One region of the Paenibacillus sp. 102 genome, then DNA from elsewhere that is predicted to be linked to it. Evidence: predicted binding sites of a transcription regulator. Region 1 holds the regulator's gene; each other region holds the start of a gene.
The links. The regulator CtsR, encoded in region 1, represses protease genes until heat stress. The targets are predictions, from matches to a motif close to ATGGTCAATAAAGGTCAAACA.
Positions count from the first base shown of each region.

Region 1 (10,438 bases):
TCTATAATTGTACACCAAAAAAATATGATTATCCATCTTGCAAATCAAAAATAACTATTTTTTCTGTAATAATACAACTGCTTGAGAAGCAATTCCTTCTTCTCTTCCTGTAAATCCTAATTTTTCAGTGGTTGTCGCTTTTACGTTAATATTGTCTATAGAAGTTTCTAACAACTCACTAATACGCTTACGCATACTTTCAATATGCGGGGCCATTTTTGGCTTCTGTGCAATGATTGTACAATCTAAATTACCTAACTCATACCCTTGCTCACGCACAAATTCCCAAACCTTTTGTAATAATACCGCTGAATCCACATCCTTAAAGGCAGGATCTGTATCTGGAAAATGTTTTCCGATGTCACCTGCAGCAATCGCTCCTAAACATGCATCAGCAATTGTATGTAAAAGTACATCTGCATCTGAGTGACCTAATAAACCTTTTTCATGCGGAATCTTAATTCCACCGATAATTAATGGTCTACCTTCTGCAAATTCGTGTACATCAAAACCTTGTCCAATTCGAAACATTTTACATCCTCCTCAAGCTAAACTACCGAAACTCATGATTTTATATCGATGAATCTATTAAGAAAAGCCCGGTAATTACCGAGCTTTCCTTAACATTATACCATCACTATCGTTCCTTCTGAACACGTAGGAAACTTTCAGCAATTAATAAATCTTCTGGTGTTGTTACTTTAATATTGTAATAACTACCCTCTACTACGCCTACTTCTTTTCCTATGCGTTCTACAAGGCTTGCATCATCGGTACCAAGGAAGCATCCTTGTTTTGCACTTCTGTGTGCTTCTAGTAAAAGCGCAACAGAAAACCCTTGCGGTGTTTGTACCGCCCTCAACTGAGAACGTTCAACCGTTTCAACAACCGTATTCTGTTCTACTTTTTTCACTGTATCTTTAACAGGTACTGCGCAAATAGAAGCACCCTTCTGCTTCGCTGTAGTTAATACAGCATGAATCATTTTATTCGTTACAAACGGACGTGCTCCATCGTGTACGAGAACGTAATCAACATGCTTCACATGTTGAACAGCATTATACACGCTATCTTGTCTTTCAGCTCCACCCTGAATAAACTGCACATCCTTCTGAATACGATACTTCTGTATTAACTCTTCAAAATAAGTGCGTTCTTCTTCATTAATTGCCATAATAATATTTTTACATGCTTTATCTTTTTCAAAGGCGCGTAACGTATGCACAATAATAGGAACTTCATTAATAAGCAAAAATAGTTTGTTTTTACCAGCGCCCATTCGCTTCCCTTGACCTGCAGCCGGAATAATTAATGTATACATGCTAATAATCCTCTACTTATAATGCTTTTTCTAATGACTTACGCTTTGCAAAAATCATGCGACCAGCAGATGTTTGTAGTACACTCGTAACGAGTACATCAAGTTGTGAACCAACATATTCCCTACCGTCTTCTACTACAATCATCGTACCATCATCTAAATAAGCAACACCTTGATTTTGTTCTTTTCCATCTTTAACAACATAAACACTTAATTCTTCACCAGGGAGCACAACCGGTTTAATCGCATTTGCTAAATCATTAATGTTCAGAACCGTTACTCCTTGTAGTTCAGAAACCTTATTTAAATTAAAATCATTTGTGACAACAGTACCACCAGTTATCTTCGCTAATTTCACAAGTTTGCTGTCCACTTCTTGAATGTCTTCGAAATCGCCTTCATAAATCTCTACTGGAATTGGCATTTCTTTTTGAATACGGTTTAAAATATCTAACCCTCTACGCCCTCGATTACGCTTCAATGCATCCGAAGAATCAGCAATATGTTGCAACTCTTCTAACACAAACTGCGGAATCACAATTGTTCCTTCTAGAAACTTTGTTTGACAAATGTCAGCAATACGTCCATCAATAATTACACTTGTATCAAGAATTTTCCAATGAGCTGAGCTTTTTTCTGCTACCGCTTCAGCCTCTTCATTTTCGCTATGATTATTTTTCTTTTTACCTCCGCGTTGTGGTAATGTAAATAACCCTAGCAATTCATTTCTCTTTTTAAATCCTACTTGGAATCCTAAGTAACCAAGTAAAAGTGTAAAGAAGATCTGTAATACAGTGCTAATGACTGGAATTGTAAATTCACGAATTGGTATCAAAATTAAATATGCAACAATAAGACCCGAGATTAACCCTAGCGTACCAAATAAAACATCTGTTACAGGCGCCTTTACAAGGGCCTCTTCAATATGTTTAATAAGCTGAACAATATAATCTACGAGCCAAAATGTTGTTAAGAATAAAATAATTGCACCAATAATTGCACGAACATATGAACCTTCAAGTAAAGGAACTGCACCAATGTCCAATACATTAATAACTTTCGGGATTAAATAAATCCCTAATGCTCCCCCGATTACTAAAAAGAAGAGCTGTACGATCCGTTTTAACATCCAACCACCTCCTACTCATTATTAACCATTGTTTTGCTAATCAAAACGCCGAATGCAAAAGCGGACGTGTCTTTTCATAAATTGTTTTATTTACCAATATATCATATCATATACCAAAAATGCGCTAGTGTCGTTATATTATGAAATCAATGTAATATTCTTAATTGTGTCTACTCATATATAAATGCTCTTGGATTCGTTTTAAACCTTCTCGTATTTTTTTCGCTCGAACTTCCCCAATTCCTTCTACATCATCTAACTCGTTAATACTCGCACGACAAACACCTTGCAATGTTTTAAATCGATTAATTAAGTTTTCAATAATAAGAGGTGGTACCCTAGAAATTTTACTTGTAATCCTATATCCTCTCGGTGTAACACTTTCCTCTAAACTCATTTGCCCTGGGTAACCAAGTAATTTCACTAAATCACTATCTTCTAAAAGTTGCGCATTTGCAAGTTCCTGTAATTTTTTCAATATTTGATAGTGATCCTGTGTCTTTTCCTGATAGTAATCTTTAATTAATAATGCTGCCTCCGCTTCCAAATCTGCCAATAACTCAGTAAGTTGTAAACGAATCAGTCTACCTTCTGTTCCTAATTCATGAATATAACTTAAGATTTCATTCTTAATACGAAGGACCATCTCGACGCTATGCAAGACATGGACCACTTCAGACATCGTAACAACTTCCTCAAACTCTAGAATGCCCAAGTTCGTAATACCATCATTCCATACTGCCTTGTATTTTTCTAAAGTTTGAATCGCCTGATTTGCCTTTGTCAAAATAACACCTATGTCTTTTAGTGTATAACGTAAACTTCCCTGATATAGCGTAATTACGTTACGCCTTTGTGAAATAGCAACAACAAGACTTCCCGTTTGCTTCGCTACGCGTTCTGCTGTCCGATGACGCATTCCTGTTTCAATGGAATCAATAGATGACTCGGGAACCAATTGTGCATTTGCAATTAAAATTTTACTTCCCGTCTCATTTAAAATAAGAGCTCCATCCATTTTTGCTAGTTCGTATAAACTAGCAGGGGAGAACGCACAATTAATATGAAACCCTCCATCAACAATGCTTTTAATCTGATCGTTATATCCAAGGACAATTAAGCCACCTGTTTGCGCACGAAGTACATTATCTATTCCTTCTCGCAGAGGTGTCCCTGGCGCAACAAGCTGTAAAATATTAATCATACTTTTAACACGTTGCTTGTTTTCTTCCATAGCCTAGCCTCCTAATGTCAAACGAAGCGCCTCTCCTAAATTAGAGACACCGACTACTTCAATCCCGTCAGGAATTGTCCAACCCCCTAAATTTTTTCGTGGGATGATGGCGCGCTGAAATCCTAATTTAGCCGCTTCTTGTACTCGTTGTTCAATTCTCGATACCCTTCTTACTTCTCCAGTTAACCCAACTTCTCCTATTACCGCATCCGTTGGTGCAGTTGACTTATCTCGAAAACTCGATGCAATACTTAAAGCAACCGCCAAATCAATTGCTGGTTCATCCAATCGTAATCCTCCAGCAACCTTTAAATAAGCATCTTGGTTTTGCAATAATAAACCTGCTCTTTTTTCTAGCACTGCCATAATAAGCGATACACGATTATGATCAATCCCTGTAGCCATCCTTCGTGGGTTTCCAAAACTAGTAGGAGAGATTAATGCTTGTATTTCTACTAAAACCGGCCTTGTCCCTTCCATAGAAGCAACCACTGTAGAACCTGCAACTCCAACAGGTCTTTCTTCTAGAAAAATCTCAGAAGGATTTAATACTTCCGCAAGACCTAATTCTTTCATTTCAAATATACCCATTTCATTTGTGGAACCAAAGCGATTTTTAACTGCACGCAAAATACGATATGTATGATGACGGTCTCCTTCAAAATAAAGAACCGCATCCACCATATGTTCTAACATACGCGGCCCTGCAATTGCGCCTTCTTTCGTTACATGTCCTACGATAAAAATTGGAATTCCTTTCGTTTTCGCAAGTTTCATCAGTTCGGCTGTACATTCACGTACTTGTGAAACACTTCCTGGCGCTGAGGTTACTTCTGGTAAATAAATAGTTTGAATGGAATCAATAACAACAAAGGAAGGGTTCATTTCGTCGATATGTGCCGCAATTCTCTGTAAATCTGTTTCTGAAACAACAAATAAGTTATTTCCATTTACATGTAGACGATCTGCACGAAGTTTAATTTGTTTTGCTGATTCTTCACCAGATATATACAATACATCGTACGAAGAATCCGCTAATTGCGATGATATTTGCAGTAATAAGGTTGATTTCCCAATTCCAGGGTCTCCTCCAATAAGTACGAGAGAACCATCTACAATTCCTCCACCAAGCACACGATTAAATTCTTGAAATTTCGTTTCAATCCTTGCTTCTGATTTTGTCTCTACTTCTGTAAGACGTCTTGGCTTCGTTACTTCCGTTTGAATCGCATTTGCATAGTTGATACGGCGCGAGGATACAACCTGTTCCATTTCTTCAACAAGGGTATTCCATTGTCCACATCCAGGACACTTCCCCATATATTTAGGTGACTGATAACCACATTCTTGACATATAAACTTCGTTTTCTTTTTAGCCATCTTGTTTTTTACTTCACTTCACTTTCATATGTAAACATATAATCCTTCTTGTACAAGAAAGAGGGCTATTATTTAGCCCTCTTCGTTTGTCTATACTTATTTTACCTTTTCTGCACTGCGAATGACAAATGATTCTCCTTCAGCATCAAAAACAACTTTTTGACCTTTCTCAATCGCTCCTTTTAGAAGTTCTTCTGATAATCGATCTTCCACATGCTTTTGAATTGCTCTTCGGAGTGGACGAGCACCATACTCACGATCAAATCCTTTATCAGCAATCGCTTCGATCGCTTTGCTTGTTAGCTCTAATTCAATCTCTTGTTCTTTTAATCGATTAACAAGTTGATTAACCATAAGCGTTACAATCTCTTGAATATGTTTTTTCTCAAGCATATGGAACACAATAATTTCATCAATACGGTTTAAGAATTCTGGACGAAATGCTTTTTTCAATTCATCCATCACTTTACCCTTCATATCTGAATAATCACGACTCTCATCTTGTACGTTAAAACCAAGGTGTTTATTGCGTTTTAGCGCTTCCGCACCAACGTTAGATGTCATAATCACAATTGTATTACGGAAATCAACTGTACGTCCTTTAGAATCCGTTAAGCGTCCATCCTCTAATACTTGCAGTAAAATATTAAATACATCTGGGTGAGCCTTCTCTACTTCATCTAATAGAACGACAGAATATGGTTTACGGCGAACCTTTTCAGTCAATTGACCGCCTTCTTCATATCCAACATATCCTGGAGGAGAACCCACTAAGCGCGAAGTAGAATGTTTCTCCATGTACTCAGACATATCAATACGAATCATTGCATCTTCATCACCGAACATGGATTCCGCCAAAGCTCTTGCTAATTCCGTTTTACCTACACCAGTTGGTCCTAAGAAGATAAATGAACCAATTGGACGCTTTGGATCTTTTAACCCCGCTCGTGCACGTCGTACTGCTTTCGCTACCGCGACAACAGCCTCGTCTTGGCCAATTACACGGTCATGTAAAATAGATTCTAGATTCAATAATTTATTTGTTTCTGTTTGTGCAAGTTTAGAAACCGGAATACGCGTCCACGTAGAAACAACATTTGCAATATCTTCTACTGTTACTTCTGAGTTTTCTTTTCCTTGTTGTTCTTTCCATTGACGTTTTGTATCTTCTAACTTTTCACGTAAACGTTGTTCCATATCTCGTAAAGAAGCTGCCTTTTCAAACTCTTGACTCTGTACGGCTGCATCCTTTTCTTTTCGAATTTCTTCAAGCTTCACTTCAAGTTCTTTTAAGTTGGGTGGTGTTGTATAAGAACGTAAGCGTACTTTTGAAGCTGCCTCATCGATTAAGTCAATTGCTTTATCAGGTAAGAAACGATCTGTAATATAACGATCAGAAAGTTTTACAGATGCATCAATTGCATCATCTGTAATGGAGACGCGGTGATGTGCCTCGTAACGGTCACGTAGTCCTTTTAAAATTTGAATCGACTCTTCTAAACTTGGTTCGTCAACATGAATTGGTTGGAAACGTCTTTCTAGCGCTGCATCTTTTTCAATGTATTTACGATACTCATCTAATGTCGTCGCCCCGATACATTGCAATTCACCACGTGCTAACGATGGTTTTAAAATATTAGATGCGTCAATTGCCCCTTCTGCACCACCTGCACCAATTAATGTATGAAGTTCATCGATAAACAAAATAATATTACCCGCTTGTCGAATTTCATCCATCACTTTCTTTAAGCGATCTTCAAATTCACCACGATACTTTGTACCAGCAACAACTGTACCCATATCTAACGTCATAACACGCTTATCACGTAACGTTTCCGGAACTTCATTATTTACAATTTGCTGTGCTAAGCCCTCAGCAATTGCTGTTTTACCTACACCAGGCTCTCCAATTAATACTGGGTTATTCTTAGTTCTGCGGCTCAATACTTCAATAACACGTTGAATCTCTTTACTACGACCAATAACGGGATCTAAGCGTCCTTCACGTGCAACAACTGTTAAATCTCGTGCTAAACTATCAAGCGTTGGTGTATTTGCATTTGCTGATGCACCACCTTGATGACCGGATGTAGCTTCATTGCTTCCAAGGAGCTGTAATACTTGTTGTCTTGCTTTATTTAAACTTACACCTAAGTTATTTAAAACACGTGCCGCAACACCTTCTCCTTCACGGATTAATCCTAGTAAAATGTGTTCCGTTCCGACATAAGAATGACCAAGCTTGCGAGCCTCATCCATTGATAACTCAATTACTTTTTTTGCACGTGGCGTATAATGAACCGTTTGAGACATTTCTGTTCCACGACCAATTAATCCTTCTACCTCTTTTTGTACTTTTTCTGGACTTAACCCAAGAGCAATTAACGCCTTTGCTGCAATTCCTTCTCCTTCGCGTACAAGCCCAAGTAAAATATGTTCTGTCCCAATATTATTATGTCCAATGCGAATTGCCTCTTCTTGAGATAAAGCTAATACTTTCTGTGCTCGTTCTGTAAATCTTCCAAACATCATAGAAATCGCCTCCTACTTGCGCTCAATTTTGTTCAATTCGTAGTCGTTCACGAATTAATGTTGCTCTTCGATAATCCCTTTCTTCCGGGCTTAAAGGACCACCCGCGTATTGCTGTAAAATTCCTGGCTGAGTTAATACCATCAACTCTGTTAAAATATTTCTTGATATATTTTTTATATAACTAAGATCAATGCCTAGCCGCATATCTGACAGACAAGTAGCTGCCTCTGCTGATTGAATTAATCGGCTATTAGCCAGTACACCATAAGAACGATATACTCGGTCTTCAAGTTCAATACTTGAATTTTTCTTAATCAGTTCTCGAGCTGCGTTCTCTTGTTGTATAAGCTGATGAACAACACTCTCTAAATCTGCTATAATATCTTCTTCTGGTTTTCCTAATGTCATTTGATTAGAAACTTGAAATATATTACCTAAGGCTTCGCTACCTTCACCGTATATTCCTCTTACAACTAAACCTAATTGTTGAATTGCTTGTATAATACGATTTATCCGTTTTGTCAAAACAAGCGCTGGTAAATGTATCATCACAGAAGCGCGTAACCCCGTTCCAACATTTGTAGGGCAACTTGTAATATAACCAAGGGATTCATCAAAAGCATATTCAACAGCTTCTTCAATCCAAGTATCCATTTGATTTGCGCTTTGCAGTGCTTCTGATAATTGCAATCCTGAGAACAAACATTGAATTCGCACATGGTCTTCTTCATTAAGCATTACACTTATATGTTCGTTTTCTGATAGTAAACAAGCACCAAATTCTGACCCGGCGAGATTAGGACTAATTAAATGTTTTTCTACTAAAACCCTTCGCTGAAGCGGCTTTAGTTCACTCATTTTTAATAGTTCAAAATTCCCAAAGGATTTTACTTTCTGATTTACAAGCTTCTTTTGAAATAAATTAGTAATCTGCTTAGCTTCTTCATCCGTTTGCATAACAGGGAAATGATAATCTTTTAAATTACGAGCCAAACGAATACGACTACTTAAAACAATATCAGAATTGGGGCCATCTCCCCTCATCCACGGGCTAATTGCTTCATTCATAATACGATCCAGTGACATAGAATTATTCCCCCTCTCTATGCTCACTAAGCTGATTTTCAATACTTCGAATTTGATCCCGCGCCTCGGCTGCTTTTTCAAATTCTTCTTTCTGTACACATTGCTTTAACTTTAGTTTTAGTTCATCTAATTCTTTCTTTAGATGAATATTTCCTTCCATACGCCCCGGAATTTTTCCACGATGTTGTGTATGCCCACCATGAAGCCGCTTCAACATTGGTTTTAGTTGTTCCTTAAACGTCTCATAACAAGAAGCACATCCAAAGCGTCCCACTTTTGCAAATTGCTTATATGTCATATTACAAGTTGGACATCGTAACACCCTTGCATCCGAAAAGCTATCCCCTTGATTTTCAAACGTTGATGGTTCTCCATGTAGCAATCCAGCTAGTAAATCATGAAAGGAAAAACTAGATTGTGGTGATTGAAAGAAAGACGTATAGCCATTTTGTTCTGCACATTGCTCACAAAAATGAACTTCCGTCTTTTGTCCGTTTATCACTTTTGTATAATGTAAAGCTGCTGGCCTTATATTACAATTTTGACAAGTCATCTTATATCCCACCTTTACAACAGGAACGATCTACCTCATGATACCTTTTATACATCGCTAGATTATTTTTTCCACTTAATCTTGCCTGTAAAAAGTCCCACTATAAAATGAATTACCGCTAAAAACATTTCTTAACAAAAGCTGTATTTATTTATATTTCAGTGTTCTTAACATTGCGCATAGTATTCGAGCCCTAAGTTCATCTCGGGAGGGTAACTCCATTAATAATACAGATCGATCTAATACGCTCAGCATAAGTTTTGCTTCTCGATTTGTCACAATATCTTCTTCCACTAATCGTATAATAATACTTTCCGCATTTCCTTGCGCAATACTATGCTCAATCATATGAAGCATTTGATCAATAATGTCTATATCGTCATGCAATTTGACTTTGATAATGCGAATGTAACCTCCTCCGCCTCGTTTACTTTCAACTACAAATCCTCTTTCTAACGTAAAACGAGTATTGATTACATAATTAATTTGAGACGGCACACAATCAAATTGATCCGCAATCTCATTTCTCTTAATCTCAATCACATTATTATTGCTTAAGTCAATAACTTGCTTTAGATATTGCTCAATGATATCAGATATATTTCTCATTTATCCGCCACCTTTATTGACTTTGACTATCTTTGACTTTAATTATATACGTATTAAAGAAATTTGCAACTCTTTTGCTTCTTCACTATCCTAACCAAAATTTTTCTTCTTTAATCACTCAATTTATTATTTAGATCTGTTTAAAAAATGCTGCGATTGCAATTACTCAAAAGGTAAAAGGCTTTTATCCCGCTATTTACGAGCAGTCCATAAAAATCTGATTGCTGAGGGCGAATCATTAGTGGGGAATGACAAAGTCCTTTGTTTATCAAAAGATATATATATCGAAGAAATTGATAAAACAGGAACTATTTTTTAGTATACAAAAAAGACGAGTCAAAATGACTCGTCTTAAAATTGCTTGGCGACGTCCTACTCTCACAGGGACAAGGTCCCAACTACCATCGGCGCTAGAGAGCTTAACTTCCGTGTTCGGTATGGGAACGGGTGTGACCTCTCTGCCATCATCACCAAACTATTGAAGGTATATTCCTTCAAAACTAGATAACATTTGCTACATATTATATGGTTAAGTCCTCGATCTATTAGTATTCGTCAGCTCCACATGTCACCATGCTTCCACCTCGAACCTA
Region 1 is NZ_JBCGHT010000021.1:48,765-59,202, forward strand. It holds gene ispF (2-C-methyl-D-erythritol 2,4-cyclodiphosphate synthase) at 55-531, opposite strand; gene ispD (2-C-methyl-D-erythritol 4-phosphate cytidylyltransferase) at 638-1,321, opposite strand; gene AAIE21_RS25635 (PIN/TRAM domain-containing protein) at 1,338-2,450, opposite strand; gene disA (DNA integrity scanning diadenylate cyclase DisA) at 2,611-3,684, opposite strand; gene radA (DNA repair protein RadA) at 3,688-5,064, opposite strand; gene clpC (ATP-dependent protease ATP-binding subunit ClpC) at 5,161-7,596, opposite strand; gene mcsB (protein-arginine kinase McsB) at 7,619-8,683, opposite strand; gene mcsA (protein-arginine kinase activator protein McsA) at 8,688-9,236, opposite strand; gene AAIE21_RS25665 (CtsR family transcriptional regulator) at 9,384-9,845, opposite strand; rRNA gene rrf (5S ribosomal RNA) at 10,205-10,320, opposite strand.

Region 2 (10,438 bases), on a different contig from region 1:
AATTTGCTCCTGATGCGCAAGCTGTTACAGAGCAAGTATTAATTCCTTTTGCACCTGTTGCAATCGATACTTGCCCAGCAGCCATATCAGGAATCATCATTGGTACGAAAAACGGACTAACGCGGCGTGGCCCTTTTTCTGTAAAGATTTTAAATTGTTCCTCGTATGTTTCCATACCACCAATACCAGATCCTACCCATACACCAATGCGCGGGCCATTTTCTTCTGTAATTTCTAATTTCGCATCTTCAACGGCCATTTTTGCTGCTGCTACAGCATATTGCGTAAAGCGGTCCATACGGCGCGCTTCTTTTTTATCTATATATTTCTCGACTTCAAAGTCGTTAATTTCTGCTGCTACTTTTGCAGGAAATAATTCTGGATCTATGCGTGTAATACGTCCGATTCCAGATACACCATTTTTAATGTTATTCCAAGCCGTTTCAACATCCGTTCCAATCGGTGTAACAGCTCCTAATCCTGTAATTACGACACGCTTCTTTCCCATACAAAATACACTCCTTTTTCTCTCAGTCCTTATTTACCCCAACGAAGAGCAACTGCTCCCCAGGTTAATCCGCCACCAAAACCAACTAAAACAATTAAATCGCCATCTTGAATACGCCCATTTTGTAATTCCTCTACGATAGCAAGTGGAATTGAAGAAGCTGACGTATTCCCAAACTTTTCAATTGTTGTACTCATTTTTTCTTGTGGCAAATCTAATCGTTCCCTTGCCGATTCCATAATGCGAATATTCGCTTGATGTGGAACTAAAAAGTCCACATCTTCTTTCGTAAAACCGGCTTTTTCAACGACTCGAAGACAAGATTCACCAAGTTGGCGAACAGCAAATTTAAAGACTTCTCTGCCATTCATCATAACATATTCATCTTGATAAAGGTGCTTGCCACCACTTCCATCTGCCCCTAATTCAAACGAAAGAATACCTTTCCCTTCTGAAACAGCTCCCATTACAACAGCACCCGCTCCGTCTCCAAATAATACTGCTGTATTGCGGTCATTCCAGTCCACAATTCTAGATAATTTATCACTACCAACTACTAATACATTTTTATAAGTTCCAGTTTGAATAAATTGCTGCGCTGTAATCATTCCGTACATAAACCCAGCACATGCCGCACTTAAATCCATCGCAGCTGCATGCTTTGCACCAATTTGTTCTTGAATCACGCAAGCAACCGCGGGAAAAGAACGATCTGGCGTTACCGTCGCAACTAAAATAAGATCAATCTCTTCTCCGCTAATCCCTGCATCTTCAAGTGCTTTCTTGGCAGCTTCTACCGCCATATATGAAGTATCTATTGTATCATCGGCAATGCGTCTCTCTGCAATTCCCGTTCTCGTACGAATCCATTCATCGGATGTATCCATGATTTTCTCTAAATCGTGATTAGTGACTACTTTTTCTGGCACATATCTACCGATCCCTAAAATGCCTACGTTCACATCGCAGCCCTCCGTTTTATATCAATTATTATGACTTGGTACTAATTCTAAAACATAAATGTTTATTTGTCTAGAATATATTTCTAAGTAAAAAAATAAGGCCGACATATTGTCGACCTTATTTTCCCGCTTTTCCAAGCTCATATGCTTCATTCATTACTTTCATTAATAACTCTAGTACTGGCTGCGCTTTTTCCATATCAAGTGCAATCCCGTTATCATCCAAAATAGCCTTTGCTTCCGGCAAATGCTTCATAGCGATTTGTAAAAACTGCATATTTTTTTCGTTCATAGTTCTTCATCCTTTCCATACACGGAGCTATACACTCCTTATCTCTACAACTATATATATCCACTTTGATTTTCCAACATATTAAGTACTTGCTCCGAAGAACAACAGGTGACCTACTTCCATTCTCTCTCTTTGTTTTAACTTGGCATGGGGCAGGAAAAGGATCTGACCGCTTCTATGCATGGCTGGATGCTCTCTCCCACCTAAAAGAATGGGTTTCTGCCGATCTTTCAATGGATATTTATATAGTTTAACACGTGTTTTGCCCTTCGTATAACTCTTTATAACGTTTTATATGTGTTAATTGCTTATTTAAACCAAATTCTAACGGAGTGTTTTTTATTATACAAATACTTTTTATCTCTTTTTTCTTCACTTCTTTAAAGGGTTTCTCCACCTTATCCTTAGCATTTAACAGGATCATTCCTTTTTCCCATAAACCTTTTTTACCACTGACCATATTATATACACCTAAATTCTCTTCACTTTTACCTTTTTCCCACAAATATTCACACACATCTTCTACATAAAGAAGATCCGCTCTATTTTCATTTTGAACAAGCTGATATTCCCTTTCCATAATTTCAGAAAGGATAAGTCTGTGGTACATCATAAAAGAAGGTTGCCATGGGCCATATAAAGTTGGAACACGAAGTATACTATAGCGAATATGTGCTTTCTCAACTTCTTCCTCTATTTTCATAAATAATCTTTTATTTTCAGACTGATCTTCTACATTCGCTATTTCAATAGAAGAAAGTACATTTAACTTTACTTGTTTCTTTTCGCACATATGAATCACACGCTTTAAATATTGTAAAATGATTCGTTCGTTCCGGAATCCATTTTGCCTATTCGGTTCACATAAACAAAAGTAAGCTACATCAAACTGCCCCGTTTCTATCCGCTTCCACCCGTTCTCATCTCTTATAGATGAATATGCAAACAAACTATTCCTACCAATTAAAAATAACTTTTCTTCACTTATTTTTGACATACTTTCTAGATCATCAAAATCAAGGCCATATACTTCCACTTCTTCTTCAATCATTTTATTTACAAGATGATAGCCTACAAATGAAAGTGCCCCTATAATAAGTACACGCTTCATGTCACCAGCCCTTTCTCACTCTAAACAAATAGCTCCTCATCTATGTATATGGGAGCTTCATAATTCTTCTTCATACTTTTTAAAGAAACGACATGTATGTTGAACCATTTTATATTTTACATGTTGTAAATGAAACGATAGTGATGTCTCACAATTTTCATTTATTCGTTTTTTTTCATATTCACGTAATAACTGCTTACGCGCTTTTTGTTCTTGTGTGGATACAAATATTTTCACAGGCACACAAGAAGGTAAATAAGAAAAGGATTTCTTAGAAATCTTCGCTTCTAACTCCGCTTCCTTCACATCATACGCAAGCGATAATTCTTTCACTAACCTTTTATAAAAAAATTTATGCTCTTTTTCAAATTCCACATGCGCGGGCAAATCTAAGCATGGGGTCAGCATCACGACAGATCGAATACATTCTGGATAACGAGTCATCATTTCAAGAGCCACAAGCGCCCCCATTCCATCTGCAACAATATGAATTTGTTCGTTTAGTGTTTCTTTTTTCATCACAACATGATACAAACGCTTCGCTAAACGAACTGCTTGATCATTCCCCCAATGTCTTCCGTATAAATTGGATGAAAAAACTGTATATCCATTTTCTATCAGCCCATTTAAAAAATGAGCTCGCCCCGCATGCTGCGTCCATAAACTTGTACCATTCTCAATAAAATAATTGTAATCACCAAGAAGCATAACACCGAATCCATTCGGCTTCTCTGGCAAATAAATTACACATGGTTCTTGTTCTAAGTAAAAAAAACGTTCCGTAACACTCATTATTCTCCCGCCTTATTTTCTAAACATAAAAGCTACTCTTTTATAATGTATGAACAGAATACAAATTTGCGTTGAAAAATCCACAAATATTTTTCTATATTCTGTTTTCAATTGTGTTACAATATAGACAGATTGTACGAATAGGGGTGTGAAAAGATGCGTGTAATTTGGGCCTTTATTTGGTCGTTTATGCTTGTACATATGATGAGCTACGTAATTAGCTCTATGACTGGCGGTGTATACGATTTCGCGCTAGCGTCTAAATTCTCAATTGTTCTCGCTATACTTGTAATGACAATTGCAGCAGCAATTCCAAACGAACCAGTAGAACAGCACTAATAAAAAAGAGTCCGGATTGAATCCGAACTCTTTTTTATTTAACATGAACAACTAGTTCATTATTTTCCACATCAACAACGACATGACTATTATCAGTAATTGTCCCTGCGATTAATTCTCTTGCTAATTTCGTTTCAATTTGACGCTGTACATATCTTTTTAACGGACGTGCCCCGTACATCGGATCGAATCCAGATTCTACAACAAACTCTTTTGCAGAGTCCGTTAATTCCACTGTAATATGACGGTCTACTAAAAGTCCTTGTAACTCTTTGACAATTTTATCAACGATGCCTTTAATTTCAGTTGTTGTAAGTGGTTTAAATAAAATAATTTCATCCACACGGTTTAAAAACTCCGGACGGAAATGACCTCTTAGTTGCCCCATCACAAGTTCTCTTGATTCTTCTTTAATTGTTCCATCTTCTTGTAAACCTTCTAACAAATACCCTGAACCAATATTAGATGTCATAATAATAACGGTATTTTTGAAATCTACTGTTCGCCCTTGTGAATCTGTAATACGTCCATCATCTAACATTTGCAGTAAAATGTTAAATACTTCTGGATGCGCTTTTTCAATTTCATCTAATAAAATAACGGAATACGGTTTACGACGTACCGCCTCTGTTAATTGTCCACCTTCCTCATAACCTACATATCCAGGAGGAGCTCCAATTAAGCGAGACACGGCATGTTTCTCCATATACTCAGACATATCAATGCGGATGATTTGTTCTTCACTATCGAATAAAGATTGTGCTAATGTTTTTGCAAGCTCTGTTTTCCCCACACCTGTAGGTCCTAAGAAAATGAACGAACCGATTGGACGATTTGGATCTTTAATACCCGCGCGAGCACGAAGAACCGCATCTGCTACAAGACTCACTGCTTCCTCTTGCCCAATCACACGCTCTGATAAAATTTGCTCTAAACGAAGCAGTTTTTCACGTTCACCTTCTACAAGTTTCGCAACTGGAATTCCTGTCCAACGTGAAACAATATTGGCAATCTCTTCTTCACTTACTTCCTCGCGAAGCAAACGGTTCTCTTGCCCGTTATGCGTTCCCGCCTCTTCAGCTTCTCTTAACTCTTTTTCCATTGCTGGAATTTTACCATGACGAAGCTCAGCTGCTTTATTTAAATCGTAATTTCCTTCTGCTTCTTCTAACTCACGGCGCAGGCGTTCCAGGTGTTCTCTTAAGTCACGAACTTTATGGATTTCTTCTTTTTCTTTTTGCCACTGCGCTCGCATTCCATGTGCAACTTCTTTTAAATCAGATAATTCACGTTGCAATGTTTTGAGTCGTTCTTGACTACCACGGTCTGTTTCTTTTCCTAAAGCAGCTTCTTCAATCTCTAGCTGCATAATGCGGCGCGTTACTTCATCTAATTCTGTTGGCATGGAATCAATTTCTGTTCGAATTGTTGCGCACGCTTCATCAACAAGGTCAATTGCTTTATCTGGTAAAAAGCGATCAGATATATATCGATCTGATAATACAGACGCCGCTACAATCGCGCGATCATGAATATTTACACCATGATAAATTTCAAAACGCTCTTTTAAACCACGTAAAATAGAAATTGTATCTTCGACAGTCGGTTCTTCAGCTAACACTTGTTGGAAACGACGCTCTAATGCTGGATCTTTCTCAATATATTTTCGGTATTCATCTAAAGTAGTCGCCCCAATACAGTGAAGTTCACCGCGCGCAAGCATCGGTTTCAACATATTCCCTGCATCCATTGCTCCTTCTGTTTTACCAGCACCAACAATTGTATGGAGCTCATCAATGAATAAAAGAATACGACCTTCGCTTTTTTTAATTTCATTTAATACAGCTTGTAAACGTTCCTCAAACTCACCACGGAATTTCGCTCCAGCTACAAGCGCACTCATATCTAATGCAAAAATTGTTCGATCTTTTAATCCTTCCGGTACATCTTTTCTTACAATCCGCTGCGCTAATCCTTCCACAATCGCTGTTTTACCAACCCCAGGTTCACCAATTAATACAGGGTTATTTTTCGTTTTACGCGAAAGAATGCGGATAACACGGCGAATTTCGCTATCGCGTCCAATGACAGGATCAATTTTTCCTTGTCTTACTTCTGCCACTAAATCACGGCCATACTTTTCTAATGCTTCATATGTTACTTCTGGATTTTGACTAGTCACTCTTTGATTCCCCCTAACTTCCATTAACGATTGTAAGAGCTCATTCTTTGTTATCTGGAACGTTGTAAATAAACGTTTTATATCGCTGTTCTCTTCACAAAAGGCAAGTAGTATATGCTCCACTGAAATATATTCATCTTTCAATTTTTTCGCTTCAGCTTCTGCCTTAACAAGCAATTGCTGCAAAGCATTTGTCACATATACTTTGCCAGCTTCTACACCACTCCCTGTAACCGACGGCTTTTTTCGAACGAGTCTTTCCACTTCTTTCGTAAATTGTTCTATATTAACATTCATTTTTTGAAAAATACGTACTGCCAATCCATCTTGCTGCTCCAGTAATGCAAGTAATAGATGAACAGTGTCTACTTCTTGATGATGATGAGATACCGCTAAAGACTGGGCACTCATAATCGCTTCCTGTGTTTTCGTCGTCATTTGATTTAAGTCCATCTTCACAAACCTCCAAACATTGAAATCCCCTTGGTATCTGACCTTTTTTGATTTTTTGACTTTCTTTGACCTTTGATTTGATTATACGCCAATTGTCTTTTTTATACAATAAATTTGATTATGAAATTTGTTTCCAAAAAAGTATGTATACCTTTGCTCTCCAATCACAAAAGCCGCAATATAAATTGCGGCTTCTCTTACGGTTTTCTTTTATATGTCCACTGACGATTCTGATTTGTATTTTCAGGAAATCTTTCACCAGCAGTTAATTTTACCATTTGCGGATCTTTCACCATACTCCCTGTTTCACCAATTTCTACATATATTCCATCATTCGGTGCTTTCTGCCCAGAATGAAACCTACGATTTTGTCCCATCTTCATTCTCCTTCCATGACATCTTTACACCGTTAGTATGCCCATTTTAAAAAAAGCTTTTCTGTTATGTTTAGGAAACGAGTCATATTTTTGATTACCGTTCATATGTATGGATTTACATATGAACGCAGGAGAAAAAGCAGCTTTTGTTGAAAAAAAAGAAACCGACCTATTCCAGGCCAGTTTCAAAGGAGAGTCAAACATATACGAGAAGATTACATTTTTATTATACGTCTTGCTACGTGCGTAATGTAACCCTTTTCACAATTTGTACAAAATGAAAGAAACATTATTTGAACTTTCGAAAAAATCATTGACTTTTCTGATTTTTGGTAGGAAATAGTGGACACTAACATGTTTCCGGGCGTAAGATGAATATATAACGAAACTTCCATTCATGGTCTTTTCGTTATACACTTTCCAACCTCTTATTTCTGCATATTACAACGGAAATACAGATAGAAACAAAAAAAATTTTCATAAGAGGTGAAAACATGAAAAAACAACATTTAATCGCATTAGATTTAGACGGCACTTTACTTACTGACAATAAAATCATTTCTGTACGAACAAAGAAAACAATTGAAAAAGCAAAAGAACAAGGACATGTTGTTGTCATTTCAACAGGACGTCCATTTCGTGCTAGTCACGCTTATTATAAAGAACTTGGTTTAAATACACCGATTGTTAACTTTAATGGCGCTTATGTTCATCACCCTCTTGATGCAAATTGGGGAACACACCATTCTCCTCTTGAACTTTCCACTGCACAAGAAATCGTTCGCGCTTGCTTTGATTTTGGCGTAAAAAACATTTATGCGGAAGTAATTGATGATGTATATGTTCGCGAAATTGATGAGGATAAAAAACATATATTTGAATTTGGCTCTCCAAATATTTTTACAGGAGACTTACTAAACATCTTACAAGATCATCCAACATGTTTATTAATTGATGCACTGGATGAACAATCAACTGCTATTCGTCAGCATTTAACAGATATGCATGCCGAAGTAATTGATCACCGTAAATGGGGTGCTCCTTGGCCGATTATCGAAATTGTAAAAAGTGGTCTTAATAAAGCAATTGGACTTCAAAAAGTTTCTAGTTATTATAACATTCCAAAGGAACGAATCATCGCTTTTGGTGATGAAGATAATGATTTTGAGATGATCGAATATGCAGGTCACGGCATCGCCATGGGAAATGCTATCCCTGAATTAAAGTCACTCGCAAACCATACGACATTAACAAACGAAGAAGACGGCATTGCTCTTTATTTAGAAGAGGTTCTTGGATTGTAATCTAAAAATTCCCTACTTATAGTTTACCGCAAAACGCTCATACTATAATCAGACGCATCAATGCGTCAGTCATTTTCTGCTAAATAAGGGGGAATTACGAATGGGTAAAAAGAACAAATCAAAACGTTTCACCCAACAAGGGGCCGATGCTGTCATGCAGCATGCTGCAAGATTCCCGTACCGCGGTACATTAGCTGATGCAGAAAAAGAACGAAACAACTCTTCTCTCGGAGGGGTTTAAATGGGTAACTTATTATTTCAGCAAGCGCGAGATGCTGTTTCTAGTGCCGTTTCTTGTTCTAGCGGTGCTGAACAAGAAGAGCTTGTTTATCGAGCAAAAAACGCTTTGCAGTCTGCTTATGCAAACTCTTCAACAGCTGAAAAGGTTCAGCTGCGCGAAATGCAACAGCAACTACAAGACATTACGAACACGCATTAAAACAAGAGGACCAAAATTGGTCCTCTTTAATCTTTTCTAAACAATCCAAACACCCCAACGGTTTGGACTATATTTGTAAACGCTCCTGGATCTACTTGTTTAATAATCCGTTCTAATTCATATAATTCATAACGCGTAATCACCATCATTAACATTTCTTTATTTTCATTTGTATATGCCCCTGTAGCTGGCACAGTTGTAATCCCCCTTACTAAACGAGATTGTATCGCCTTCCTTACATCGACACCGTTTTTCGTAACGATAAACGCTGTGATTTTCACATGACGTGTATGAATCGCATCGATAATTCGTGTTGACACATACAACGTTACTAATGTATATAACGCTTTTTCCCAACCGTACATATAGCCAGCTGCAATGATAATAATTGCATTAAAGAAAAAGAAATACGTTCCAACCGGCTTATCTTTCACTTTTGATAAAATCATTGCGATGATATCTAAACCACCTGTGGAAGCCCCCCATTTCAAAGCAATTCCGACTCCTATCGCTGAAATAATCCCTCCGAAAATGGCGTTTAATATAATATCATTTGAGACAGCCCTCACTGGCACAATTTCTAAAAACAGTGTCATAAATACAACACATAAAAAACTAAATAACGTAAACGCTTTCCCGACCTTTTTCCAAGCTAAAATAACAACCGGAATATTGAATAAAGCAAAAAGTACCCCAGTTGATATGTGAATCGATGCAAAATCGTTTAATACTTGCGAAAGCAATTGAGACAATCCCGCAAAACCGCTCGCATATACTTTTGCTGGTGTTAAAAACAAGTTCATTCCAATCGCATTTAATAAACCTGCAATAATAACAACAATTAGTTTCTTTATTAATTCAGCATAATTTAATTTCAAATCCATATTCCATCCACCTTTATAGATCATGAGTTCACCACTACCTGCATACATAGTCTTTACGAAAACGGAAATGATAAACGTACAACCGTTTAGAAATGGAGTTGATACGTATGCCACACACGAGCGATAACGACAAAAAAGCACGCGATAATAATGCAAAGCGCACGCTAAAAAATGAACAGGAACAAAAAAATATCCAGCAAGGAAAACGTACCTATTCTAAAAAAACAGATCACCTTTAATTATTAAGAAACCGACAGAAAACCTTCCTTTTTAAGTGGGAGAGAGCATCCGATCTTGCATAGACGCGGTCAGGGCCTATTTTTGCCCCATGCCACGCTAAAACAACAAGAGATTATGAGTGCAAGTCTGCTTTTGGTTTCACAGCCGCAAATAGACTTTGCTGGTTATAACTGTATGTAAATAAGAGGGTGTGTTGGGCAGTAACAAAAAGATTACTTCTTAACATACCCTCTTTTTAGGCAGGAGAGCGCATCCAGCTACGCATAGAAGCGGTCAGATCCTTTTTCTGTCCCATGCCATGTTAAAACAAAAAGAGAAAGCAAATAGCGATTACCTTTTGTTCTTCATAGCAGCGGATTATATGCCGGAAAATCAAAATGGATTTATAAAGTACATCAACAATCTTGTTGATGTACTTTTTCATTTCACGAAAAACATCTCAATTTCACTTCATGTTCACTTCACTATTTTACAATAACAACAACATAATTAGATGAGGTGTTAGTATGAAAGGAAAACAATTATTGATGGCCACAGCTGCGCTTGGAACGTTAA
Region 2 is NZ_JBCGHT010000002.1:607,244-617,681, forward strand. It holds gene fabF (beta-ketoacyl-ACP synthase II) at 1-508, opposite strand, end outside; gene fabH (beta-ketoacyl-ACP synthase III) at 538-1,470, opposite strand; gene AAIE21_RS09035 (ComZ family protein) at 1,589-1,762, opposite strand; gene AAIE21_RS09040 (NAD-dependent epimerase/dehydratase family protein) at 2,013-2,873, opposite strand; gene AAIE21_RS09045 (lipase family protein) at 2,931-3,665, opposite strand; gene AAIE21_RS09050 (YjzD family protein) at 3,822-4,004, shown strand; gene clpB (ATP-dependent chaperone ClpB) at 4,039-6,639, opposite strand; gene AAIE21_RS09060 (YjzC family protein) at 6,837-7,016, opposite strand; gene AAIE21_RS09065 (Cof-type HAD-IIB family hydrolase) at 7,511-8,320, shown strand; gene AAIE21_RS09070 (competence protein) at 8,421-8,561, shown strand; gene AAIE21_RS09075 (DUF3813 domain-containing protein) at 8,562-8,759, shown strand; gene AAIE21_RS09080 (YitT family protein) at 8,786-9,643, opposite strand; gene AAIE21_RS09085 (DUF3941 domain-containing protein) at 9,751-9,882, shown strand; gene prsA (peptidylprolyl isomerase PrsA) at 10,390-10,438, shown strand, end outside.
Region 2: a site for CtsR is predicted at 6,692-6,712, ahead of clpB (ATP-dependent chaperone ClpB). Genes of this name have one in related genera too.

Region 3 (10,438 bases), on a different contig from region 1:
ATATTTCACAAGAATTGATTGAAAAGAAATGCTGCAAACGATCCTATTTAAGAGGTGCATTTTTAGCAGGTGGTTCAGTAAATAACCCAGAAACATCATCTTATCATTTAGAGGTCTTTTCGTTATACAAGGAACATAATGATTCTATATGTGAACTGATGAACGGATTTGATTTAAATAGTAAGACACTGGAAAGGCGTAAAGGGTACATTACGTATTTAAAAGAGGCGGAGAAAATTACGGAGTTTTTAAACATTATCGGTGCACATAATGCATTGTTAAGATTTGAGGATATTCGTATTGTTCGTGATATGCGTAATTCGGTCAATCGTTTAGTGAACTGCGAAACAGCCAATTTAAATAAAACAATTGGTGCCGCTTTAAGGCAGATTGAAAATATTCGTTACATTGATGAAACGGTTGGACTCGATGTTTTGCCAGATAAATTACGAGAGATTGCACAATTACGTATTAATTATCAAGATGTAACATTGAAAGAACTAGGCGAGATGGTATCTGGGGGGAAAATTAGTAAATCAGGTATCAATCATCGCTTGCGTAAAATCGATGAAATTGCAGAGAAATTACGCGCGGGGGAACCGGTAGCAAAAAAATAACGGTAAAGGGGAAATGGGAGCTATGGTTCAGAAACAAGTTGAGGTTGCATTAAAAAACGGCTTACAAGCACGTCCGGCTGCGTTGTTTGTACAAGAGGCAAATCGTTTTCATGCTGATATTTTCATTGAGAAAGATGGCAAAACAGTCAATGCGAAGAGCATAATGGGGATTATGAGCTTAGCGATTGGGTCTGGCAGCAACGTAACGATTATAACAGAAGGTTCAGATGCGGAAGCAGCTTTAGAAGCGCTGGCAGCATATGTACAAAATAAACAGTAAAAAGCTATCGCATGTAGCGATAGCTTTTTTGATTGGATAAATTATGAAAGGATCCGTTTTTCTCCTTGGAGCTCACGAATTGGTTGAATGTTTTGTGTGAATTCGACAGTACCCATATATTTCCCATCTGTATTTCGCACTGCGAAGTAGCGAATATATACATATTTATCTTGAAATTGAATCCAAAAATCTTCGCAATCTTTTTTTCCAGATTTGAAATCTTCTAAGAGTTTTTCAACGACATGAACGCTTTTTGGAGGATGGCAGTTTTGGACTGTTCGACCAATGACAGCTTTCGTGCGGGCAAAGATTCGTTCTTTTCCATGAGAGAAGTAGCGCACAACATCATTTTCATCAATGAATGTAATATCAACAGGTAAGTGATTTAACATTAGTTCTAACTGCTTTAAAGATAATATACCTGTTTCGAAACGAATCAGTCCTTCGGATATGGCTTCTTCTTTAATCATATTTCTTTCTGGTTTCCATGTACTTGTAGGACTTGTTAAGCAGTAGCCGATTTCATCACTTTCATGAGCGATTTTTAACCATTCATCTTCTGTAAGAGTTTGAAGGGCCATCGGAAATAAAATATTTTCTTCTTTAAAAATCATTTCAGTTACGTCATGGATGACGAAAGAAACGCGGTCTAAGACTGATTTTTTATCTTGATTATAATTTACTAATTTTTGTTTTGCTTCTTTAATAGCGGCACGAATTCTGTCATCAACGCCCCACATGACTTGAGTTGGCCCATAAATGCCGTATTTCTCTAAATAAGGGAAAAGTAGATTTTCTTTCCGGCTATAATGTTTATCAACATCTAGTAATAAATTTAAGTCTTCTATTAGTTTATAAATATTTTCTTCGTTATCTTCTTTTTCAAAATGTTCATAGTGAAGTTGAAGTTTGAAATTCACAAGTAGATCGATTTCTTTGTTTTCCAGTTTAAATGTATGAATGGGATGGCCTGGTTGCTCTTCTTGTTTATTAGATTGATGAATTTCTTCAATGGATCCTTTAAAAACAGCTGTATGAACGGAGCATAAGCGTTGTACTTCTTCAACTGGAATTTCTTCTTCCTCCATAAGTGCCTGTTCGAGCTTTGAAATTTCTGCTACAGTAATATTTCCGATTGCTTCTTGAAACTGAGTTGTTACATCTTCAATGTTTTTTCCGTTATGAAGATCTTTAATAATAGTCTTTAAGATTGTTTGTCGTTCAGAGCTATTTATATTTTCTTGTTCACGGTTATTAATCATTTCGCTCATAAGGATTCTCCTCTACTCGTTAATGTTAAATCCACTATTTTGAAAAGCTTCTTTTACTGTGTCCAATGAAATACCTTTCATTCGGCACCCTTTCGGAATAGTCATTACACGTCCAACTGTTTGCAGCATATTAGGTTTTGTTATATTTTCAAAGCCAAGCTTTTTTAAAATTGGGATGATTTCAGGATGTTGAGTTGTTAAATCATAAACAGTGTGATGAAAATTAATTTGTTTTGGCATCATTCTCACCTCGAAATAAATGATATGAATTATCATTTACACTGTAACATAAAGATCGGAATATGATTGTGAGCCAAATCACACATTTGTTTTTTTTACAGGTTTGTCACTTTTTCTGTATTAAATAATGGGTATGGAGAGGGTGGGAGAGGTAATTTTGTCGAGTGGTCGATATGTTGTGTCGAATCGTCGATATATTTCAATTTGCGCCGATATATCATGAGAAGTAGGCGATATATTGAAAAAATTGCTGATATATTTTGTGAAATGGTCAATAAGAAAGGCTATCGCATGAGCGATAGCCTTTTTGAGAGCAGTTCTAAACGAGCCGCTTCTGCTTTTAGTATTATCCAGCTCCGGCGGCTAGAATGTCCGGTCGTTTCGCCCCCTCGGACGAGGCAAAAAGCGCCTCGTCCGAGGGGGTTCCAACGTCCTCCTGTTCTAAACGAGCCGCTTTCGCTTTTAATATATTAACGGTTTGTAAAGATTTTATCGATTAAGCCGTATTCTAGTGCTCTTTCTGCTGTCATGAAGTTGTCGCGGTCTGTGTCGCGTTGTAGTACTTCTAATGGTTGACCTGTGCGATCAGCAAGAATTTGGTTTAATTTTTCACGTAAGAATAGGATACGTTTTGCAGCGATTTCAATTTCAGTCGCTTGACCTTGTGCACCGCCAAGTGGTTGGTGAATCATAACTTCACTGTTTGGAAGTGCGAAACGTTTTCCTTTTTCACCTGCTGCAAGTAGGAAAGCACCCATAGATGCTGCCATACCGATACAAATTGTTGATACTTGTGGTTTAATAAATTGCATTGTATCGTAAATTGCCATACCTGCTGTGATAGAACCACCAGGGCTGTTGATGTATATGTGAATATCTTTTTCAGGGTCTTGGGATTCCAAGAATAAAAGCTGGGAAACGATTGAGTTTGCTACGTTGTCATCAATTGCACTACCAAGCATAATGATGCGGTCTTTTAATAGGCGAGAGTAAATATCGTAAGCGCGTTCTCCACGATTTGTTTGTTCAATTACTGTAGGAATTAAATTCATCTGTTATTTCCTCCTTTGAAAGCTTTCTTAGTCTTATAATACAATTATGGTCAATAAAGGTCAAACGAAACCACTTAAATCAAAAAAAATATGTAGTTGTATCATGATTTATTCGCTATGTATTTGAAATTCCCTGCTTATGTATCTTCAACATCATAACCGAATTATATAAATTTAAACGTATTTGATAAAGTGAAACGTTAATCAGTGGGGGAAAGGGAAGGGTGTGAAAAGGGAGGATATTCTGTTGGCGAAATAACAAAAGAACGCCTTTTCTGTAGAAGCGTTCTTTTGCTTATTATTCCTTTAAAAGATAGGTTACTCTATTTAAAATAGTTTCAATTTGTTTTGCGTTTTTGCTATACATTTGACTTGCTGATTTTGAATTTGTTTCTAATGAAAATAATTCAAGATCAGCCTGGCATTTTTTCAAAGAAGCCAATAATAATGGTTTATCTTGAGGAGACGGCATTTGAAGTTTATCATCATAAATATCGACAGTAAGTTGTCCGTAAGAATCGATTTGTCCAATAAAAACATTTTCTATCACGACGCCGATTTTTTCTAATTCGGCATGAAGCCAGGCGCGATTATGACCACTGGCTGCAAGTGGTTCATCAAGTACATTCCCATCCATAATGACAGTTTGTGTTTCTTTTGCAGGTGCGACTTGTAAACCAATATCTTTTGGAGTAAGTGGCTGTTTGTCTCTCTTTAACAAGACATTTAGTTCACCGCCCGACTCCAATACAGCATATTCAATGTCTGCTATGTTAAATACATTCCTCTTTCTAAGAAGCTCTAGTAATTCATCAATTGTATAATTTTCTTTCTTTAAATTATCCTCAAGAACTTTTCCGTCTTTTATAAAAACAGTTGCTTTTCCTTCAATGAAATTTCTGAGCCGCTTGTTTTTTAAAGCAACCATACCTGCGAAAAATGGAACAAGAGAAAAAACAAGCATACTAGAAACACCATGCCAAAAGTTTCGTTCCAATCCTGATGTAACTTCAGCAGCGATGTTACCGATTGTCAAACCTGCAACGTATTCGAAAAATGAAAGCTGTGAGATTTGTCTTTTTCCAAGCAATTTTGTCATTGAAAATAAAATAACTAAAATAGCTAAAGAACGTATAATGACAAGTAACCAGTCTGATACATGAGGCATGTTAATTTCCTCCTGTTCTACCTAAAATCCTTTATATTGTGGTTCTTCTCGTTCTAATACTGAAATTCTACTTTTAAGGTCAGCGATTACACTGTCCATTTCCATCATACATTCATGGAAAACCCGTTTTGCTTCTTCATCAGCGGCATTTTGTGAAAATGTACTTAAACTTGCTTGTGCGCTTTTTAAACTTGCGAGACATGTTTTTACGCTGGCGATAACGGTCATGCAAACACCTCTTATCCTTTTGGTTTAAATAGTAATGCTCCGATAAATCCGAATATAATGGCTGCAGATATACCGGCACTTGTGACTTTAAACATACCTGTTATTACACCGACAATGCCATGTTTGGCTGCTTCGGCCATAGCTCCATGAACAAGGGCGTTCCCGAAACTTGTAATCGGAACCGTTGCTCCAGCGCCTGCAAAATCAATTAAAGGCTCGTACAGACCGAATCCATCTAGTATCGCACCAGCAACAACGAGCGTTGCCATTGTGTGAGCGGGTGTGAGCTTACCGACGTCAAACATAAGCTGCCCGATTACGCAGATGAGCCCACCGACGACAAAGGCCCAGAAAAAGATCATTGTTGTACACCTCCAAATTCAATCGATACGGCATGAGCGATACACGGAATAGACTCGTCTTGCTGGAAGGTAAGAGGGGATAGTAAAGCACCAGTAGCTACGACAAGTATTCGATTGAATTCTCCTTTTTTCATTCTGTTCAATAAATGTCCGTATACGACGGTCGCTGAACAACCGGGACCACTTGCTCCAGCTAATACAGGTTGACCCTCTCTATAAATAAGTAATCCGCAATCTTGAAACTGTTCACTTGCTACTTTTGTTCCGTGCTTATGCAGTAAATCATAAGCAATTTCACGCCCGACATGACCGAGATCCCCTGTAACGATTAAGTCGTAGTAGGATACATCAATTTGTCTTTCCCTTAAATGTGCTTCAATCGTATCAACAGCTGCAGGAGCCATTGCACCTCCCATGTTAAAGGGGTCGGTTAGACCCATATCAATAACTCGGCCAATCGTCGCTGATGTAACACGTGGCCCTTCTCCTTGATCGCTCAAAAGAGCGGCGCCAGCTCCTGTGACGGTCCATTGAGCAGTAGGAGGTTTTTGACCGCCATATTCAGTAGGATAGCGAAATTGTTTTTCAACAGCAGTATTGTGACTGGATGCACCTGTTAATAAATATTTTGCTCCTTTTGCATTTACAATACTTGCACCGAGGGCAAGTCCTTCCATAGAGGTAGAACAAGCACCAAATAATCCAATATAGGGAGCGCCGAGTGTACGGCAAGCGAAGCTAGAGGGAGTAATTTGGTTAATAAGGTCACCTGCTAAAATGAATTGAATATCTTCTTTGCGAAGCTTTGCCTTTTCGGTTGCGCGACTGCAAGCTTCTTCAAATAACACTTTATGTGCTTTTTCATAAGAGTCTTGCCCAAGCCATAAATCTTCATGAAGGGCATCAAAATCTTCAGGGATTTTTCCTTTCGCTTCAAATGGTCCACCGATAACCCCTGTTGAGATGATAACTGGTTTATTTTCAAATACCCATGTTCGGTGTCCTTGTAACATTTACATTCCTCCCCATTGGATGAGAATGGTTTTAATAAGACCGATAACAAAAGCGGCAAATACACCAAATAAAATAACGGATCCCGCTAATTTAAACATGTTGCCACCTACTCCAAGGACAAAGCCTTCTGTCTTATGTTCAATGCAAGCAGATATAACGGAGTTTCCAAATCCGGTAACAGGTACGGCTGTACCAGCACCCCCAAATTGGGCAAGGCGATCATATACGCCAAATCCTGTAAGCAGCATAGAAATAAAAATCAGTGTTGCTACTGTAGGGTTTCCTGCTGAGCGCTCTGAAAAATCAAAGTATGTGATGAAGAAGGTGGAGATAAGTTGACCGATTAAACAAATAAAACCACCTACAAAAAAAGCTTTTATGCAATTTTTTAAAACGGGCCTTTTCGGTTCACGTTGTTGCTCAAATTTTTTATACTCTTGTTGTATTGGTGTTAAATCTTTATCTTTACTTGGCATGTGAATCATTCCTTTTCCTTTAGAGAACGTACAATTAAGTATCAGAGTTCATTTCTGAGTGGACTGTCTTTAATTTCTTTCTAATGTATTTTTTGTCTGCTTCTTTTTTCTTAATTTTGTTTTCCAGCTTATCTAATAGGATGAAAATCTTTCGATCCGTACTGACATAGATATTGAAAGTAGGGTTTTCTTTTTTTAATTGTTTTTTGATTTTTGCTTTCAATGGTTTTAACTGAAACCGTTCATGATGTTCTGGTTTAACAGCTATGTAAAGATCTGTGTTAGAGTTAGCAGCTCTAGCTTCTAGTATTTCTTCCGTGGCAAGTGCCTTTTTTTTCGCGTCATGCGCGATAGATTGATTAAAAGATTCCTCCATACTTACTTTCGTTAATTGAGGATCCTTTTTTTTGTCTGTTTTTTTCTGTGTTTCTTGTTTCACCTCTTTATCTAAAGAATGCGTACATCCTGTTATGAAACCTAATAGAAGCACGAATAACACGGTAATTGTGCCAAATTTTCGCATCGCAATCATTCCATTTCTATTGCTTTATGTAATTCGAGTGAAAAAGGATGATATGGAATCATCCTTTTTCTGTTTCTCAAACAGTGAGTACCATAAGATAAAACAGTACTTTCACTTATTGTTGTCCGTATTGAGGCTCTTCTTGCTGAACTTCTTCAACACGTGGATTTAAAGTATCAATGATAGATTGCGTTTGCTGCGCAGCTGTCTGGAAAAGTTGTTTTGCTTGTTGGTTATCCGTATCAAGCGCGAATCCCTCTAAGCTTGCTTGTGCACTTTTTAACCCAGAAACAGTTTGCTTTAATTTTGTAATTACAGTCATTGAATGAAGCCTCCTTTGGAATATCAATTCAAAGATTATGATTTGTGAATAGGGGTGAAAATATAATTTCCAAATTTAGGTTTTTGACTTTGTTTTTGAAGAAATAGGAGGGAGTTTTTTTACGCGATAGTAGTTGCGTACATTGACATAAGAAGATATAATTACCAGTATATTGTTCATGCGCCCATAGCTCAGTTGGATAGAGCGGTGGTTTCCGGTACCACGTCTGTCGGGGGTTCGAATCCCTCTGGGCGCGTCAAAAAGTCCTAACTTACATTTGTAGGTTAGGACTTTTTTATTTTATTTCGATTATATATTGGTAATTCGACACAAAACATCGACCGTTCGGCAATATACAAAATGATTCTGTTTTCTCTTTTATTTTCCTTCTTGTTATATCTGGTTATAAGATTTAATATTAGTATGTGGTAATAAAAAAGGCTTTATGTCGCTTTTTCAATTTGTATGTATATAAGTCGCTTCTATGAAAGCAAAAAGAGACCTTCGCTTACTGTCTTCTTTTGACTTTACTTGGCATGGGGCAAAAAAAGCACTGACCGTTTCTATGCGTAATCGGATGCTCTCTTCCATCCAAAAAGGAAGGTTTTTAATTTGTATTTACATATTTTTTATTATTTTCTTTCAATATTATTCATTTTGCAGTTGTAAGATGTAAATGTCATTAATACATATAAATTAATAATATTTTGGAATGGGTATCCATGCAGGATTCTCCTTTTAACAAACTTATTGTACAATAGAAACAAGGGGGAGATTAGTTTGAAGGCAAGTCTTTTACAAGAACAAAGCTTACGTTTGGCAATGACACAAGAGTTAAGACAAGCGATTACAATGCTCCAGTATAATGTACAAGAATTATCGGAGTTTTTGTATGAGCAATCGTTAGAGAATCCCCTTATTGAGTTAGGTGGTTTTGAGAGGGAGAGGAAAAAGAGCTCTAACACAAGTAAAAGTACCAGCAAACAAGTCGACAATCAAATGGAAATCTATAGTGTGGATTCCACAACGATTCAACAACATTTATTAGATCAAATACAGTATTATAAAATAGACGAAGAAGAGCGAAAAACAGCTTCTTTCATTATTATGAACATGGATGAGAATGGATACTTACAAGAAACGAATGAAGAATTAGCAGAGCTACTTTCTGCGTCAATTAATGCGGTAGATCGCTCTATAGAACTTGTCCAATCATTAGAGCCAGCAGGGGTAGGAGCACGTAACATTCAGGAATGTCTATCAATTCAGTTGAAGCGCTTACAAAGGAGGGATGGGTTGGCGGAAGAAATTGTGGATGAACATTTCGCTTATTTCGTTAAGAAAGATTGGCGAAAGCTCGTTCAAGTTATGAAATGTAGTAATGAAGAATTACAGGATGCTGTAAACTGCATTACATCACTACAGCCAAAACCAGGTCTCGCATTTTCTTCTGAGAAGCCGCTTTATATTGTTCCGGATATGGCTGTGAAAAAAGACGGTAGTCGTCTGGTTTTACAAATGAATGAACGGAATATGCCGAGAATTGAAATTCATTCAGAGTATAGTGCGCTTCTTCATAATAGTGAAAGTGAAGTGGCTTCCTATGTATCTGAGAAGTATCAGCATGTGCAGTGGATTATGCGTAGTTTAAAGCAACGAAAACAAACGCTTTTGCAAGTAATGGACATCATTATGGAAAAGCAACATGATTTCTTTTGGAAAGGTCCAGAGTATTTAAAACCGCTTGCTTTAAAGGAAGTAGCAGAGGAATTAAGTGTACATGAGTCCACAATTAGCCGTGCTACACGTAATAAATATGTACAAACGCCGCATGGATTGTTTGAAATGAAGTCATTCTTTAGTAATGCGGTCGCTACAACAGAAGATGAAGCTGTTTCTACAAAGCGTGTAAAACAATTTATTCAAAAGCTTGTAGAACAAGAAAATAAGAAAAAACCACTTTCAGATCAAAAAATTTCAAAATTGTTAGAAGAAGAGCATGAAATCGTTATTTCAAGAAGAACAGTTGCGAAATATCGAGAGCAAATGAACATTCCGGCTTCTTCTTTAAGAAAAACAATTGGATAGGTGAAGAAGATGAAGGTTGTTTTATATACGAAAACGGACTGTGGACTTTGTGAGAAAGCAAAGCAGCTTTTGAAAGAAGTGCAACATGAATATTCTTTTGACATCGAGGAAATAGATATATACGAAGATGATGAGCTTTTAGAAAAGTATCAAATTATGATTCCCGTTGTAGAAATTGACGGAAAACAGGCGGAATACGGTGTCATTCACAAAGATGTCATAATAAACTATATAAAGAATGCAGTTAAGAGTTGAATAAGTTTCTATCTCCTGTTACAATAATACACGTAGCAGGGATTATTTTTTTAAACCTAGTGGGACATAAAATGTCACTATGGGACATAAAATGACCACAAGGGAAAATGAACCGATGCAGTGAGGAGAAATGATATGCGCTCATGGATTCAAAATACAAAAAAATTATTACCTGATCTGCTACCTGTTATGCAAACGAGAATGCAAATTCTTCAACACATTCGTCTCATGCAGCCGATTGGAAGAAGAAACTTATCTGCAAGTCTTGGTATGACAGAACGAGTATTGCGAAGTGAAGTACAAGTTTTGAAAGAACAAAACTTAGTTCACGTCGCCTCTTCTGGAATGACTTTAACAGAAGAAGGAACAACTGTGGTTCTTGCTTTGGAAGACTTTATGAAAGAAATTTCCGGGCTAAAGGTTTTAGAAAAACAACTTAAGGAAACATTAGACTTGGATGAAGTTTTCGTTGTCCCTGGTGATAGTGATGAATCACCTTGGGTCAAATTGGAGATGGGCCGTGCTTGTGTGACTTGTATAAA
Region 3 is NZ_JBCGHT010000005.1:198,230-208,667, reverse strand. It holds gene whiA (DNA-binding protein WhiA) at 1-617, shown strand, start outside; gene AAIE21_RS15050 (HPr family phosphocarrier protein) at 640-897, shown strand; gene AAIE21_RS15045 (DUF438 domain-containing protein) at 939-2,168, opposite strand; gene AAIE21_RS15040 (DUF1858 domain-containing protein) at 2,181-2,408, opposite strand; gene clpP (ATP-dependent Clp endopeptidase proteolytic subunit ClpP) at 2,879-3,460, opposite strand; gene AAIE21_RS15030 (DUF421 domain-containing protein) at 3,759-4,628, opposite strand; gene AAIE21_RS15025 (DUF1657 domain-containing protein) at 4,650-4,856, opposite strand; gene spoVAE (stage V sporulation protein AE) at 4,868-5,218, opposite strand; gene spoVAD (stage V sporulation protein AD) at 5,215-6,231, opposite strand; gene spoVAC (stage V sporulation protein AC) at 6,232-6,708, opposite strand; gene AAIE21_RS15005 (YhcN/YlaJ family sporulation lipoprotein) at 6,743-7,231, opposite strand; gene AAIE21_RS15000 (DUF1657 domain-containing protein) at 7,347-7,553, opposite strand; tRNA gene AAIE21_RS14995 (tRNA-Arg) at 7,734-7,809, shown strand; gene rpoN (RNA polymerase factor sigma-54) at 8,334-9,641, shown strand; gene AAIE21_RS14985 (glutaredoxin family protein) at 9,651-9,896, shown strand; gene cggR (gapA transcriptional regulator CggR) at 10,032-10,438, shown strand, end outside.
Region 3: a site for CtsR is predicted at 3,507-3,527, ahead of clpP (ATP-dependent Clp endopeptidase proteolytic subunit ClpP). Genes of this name have one in related genera too.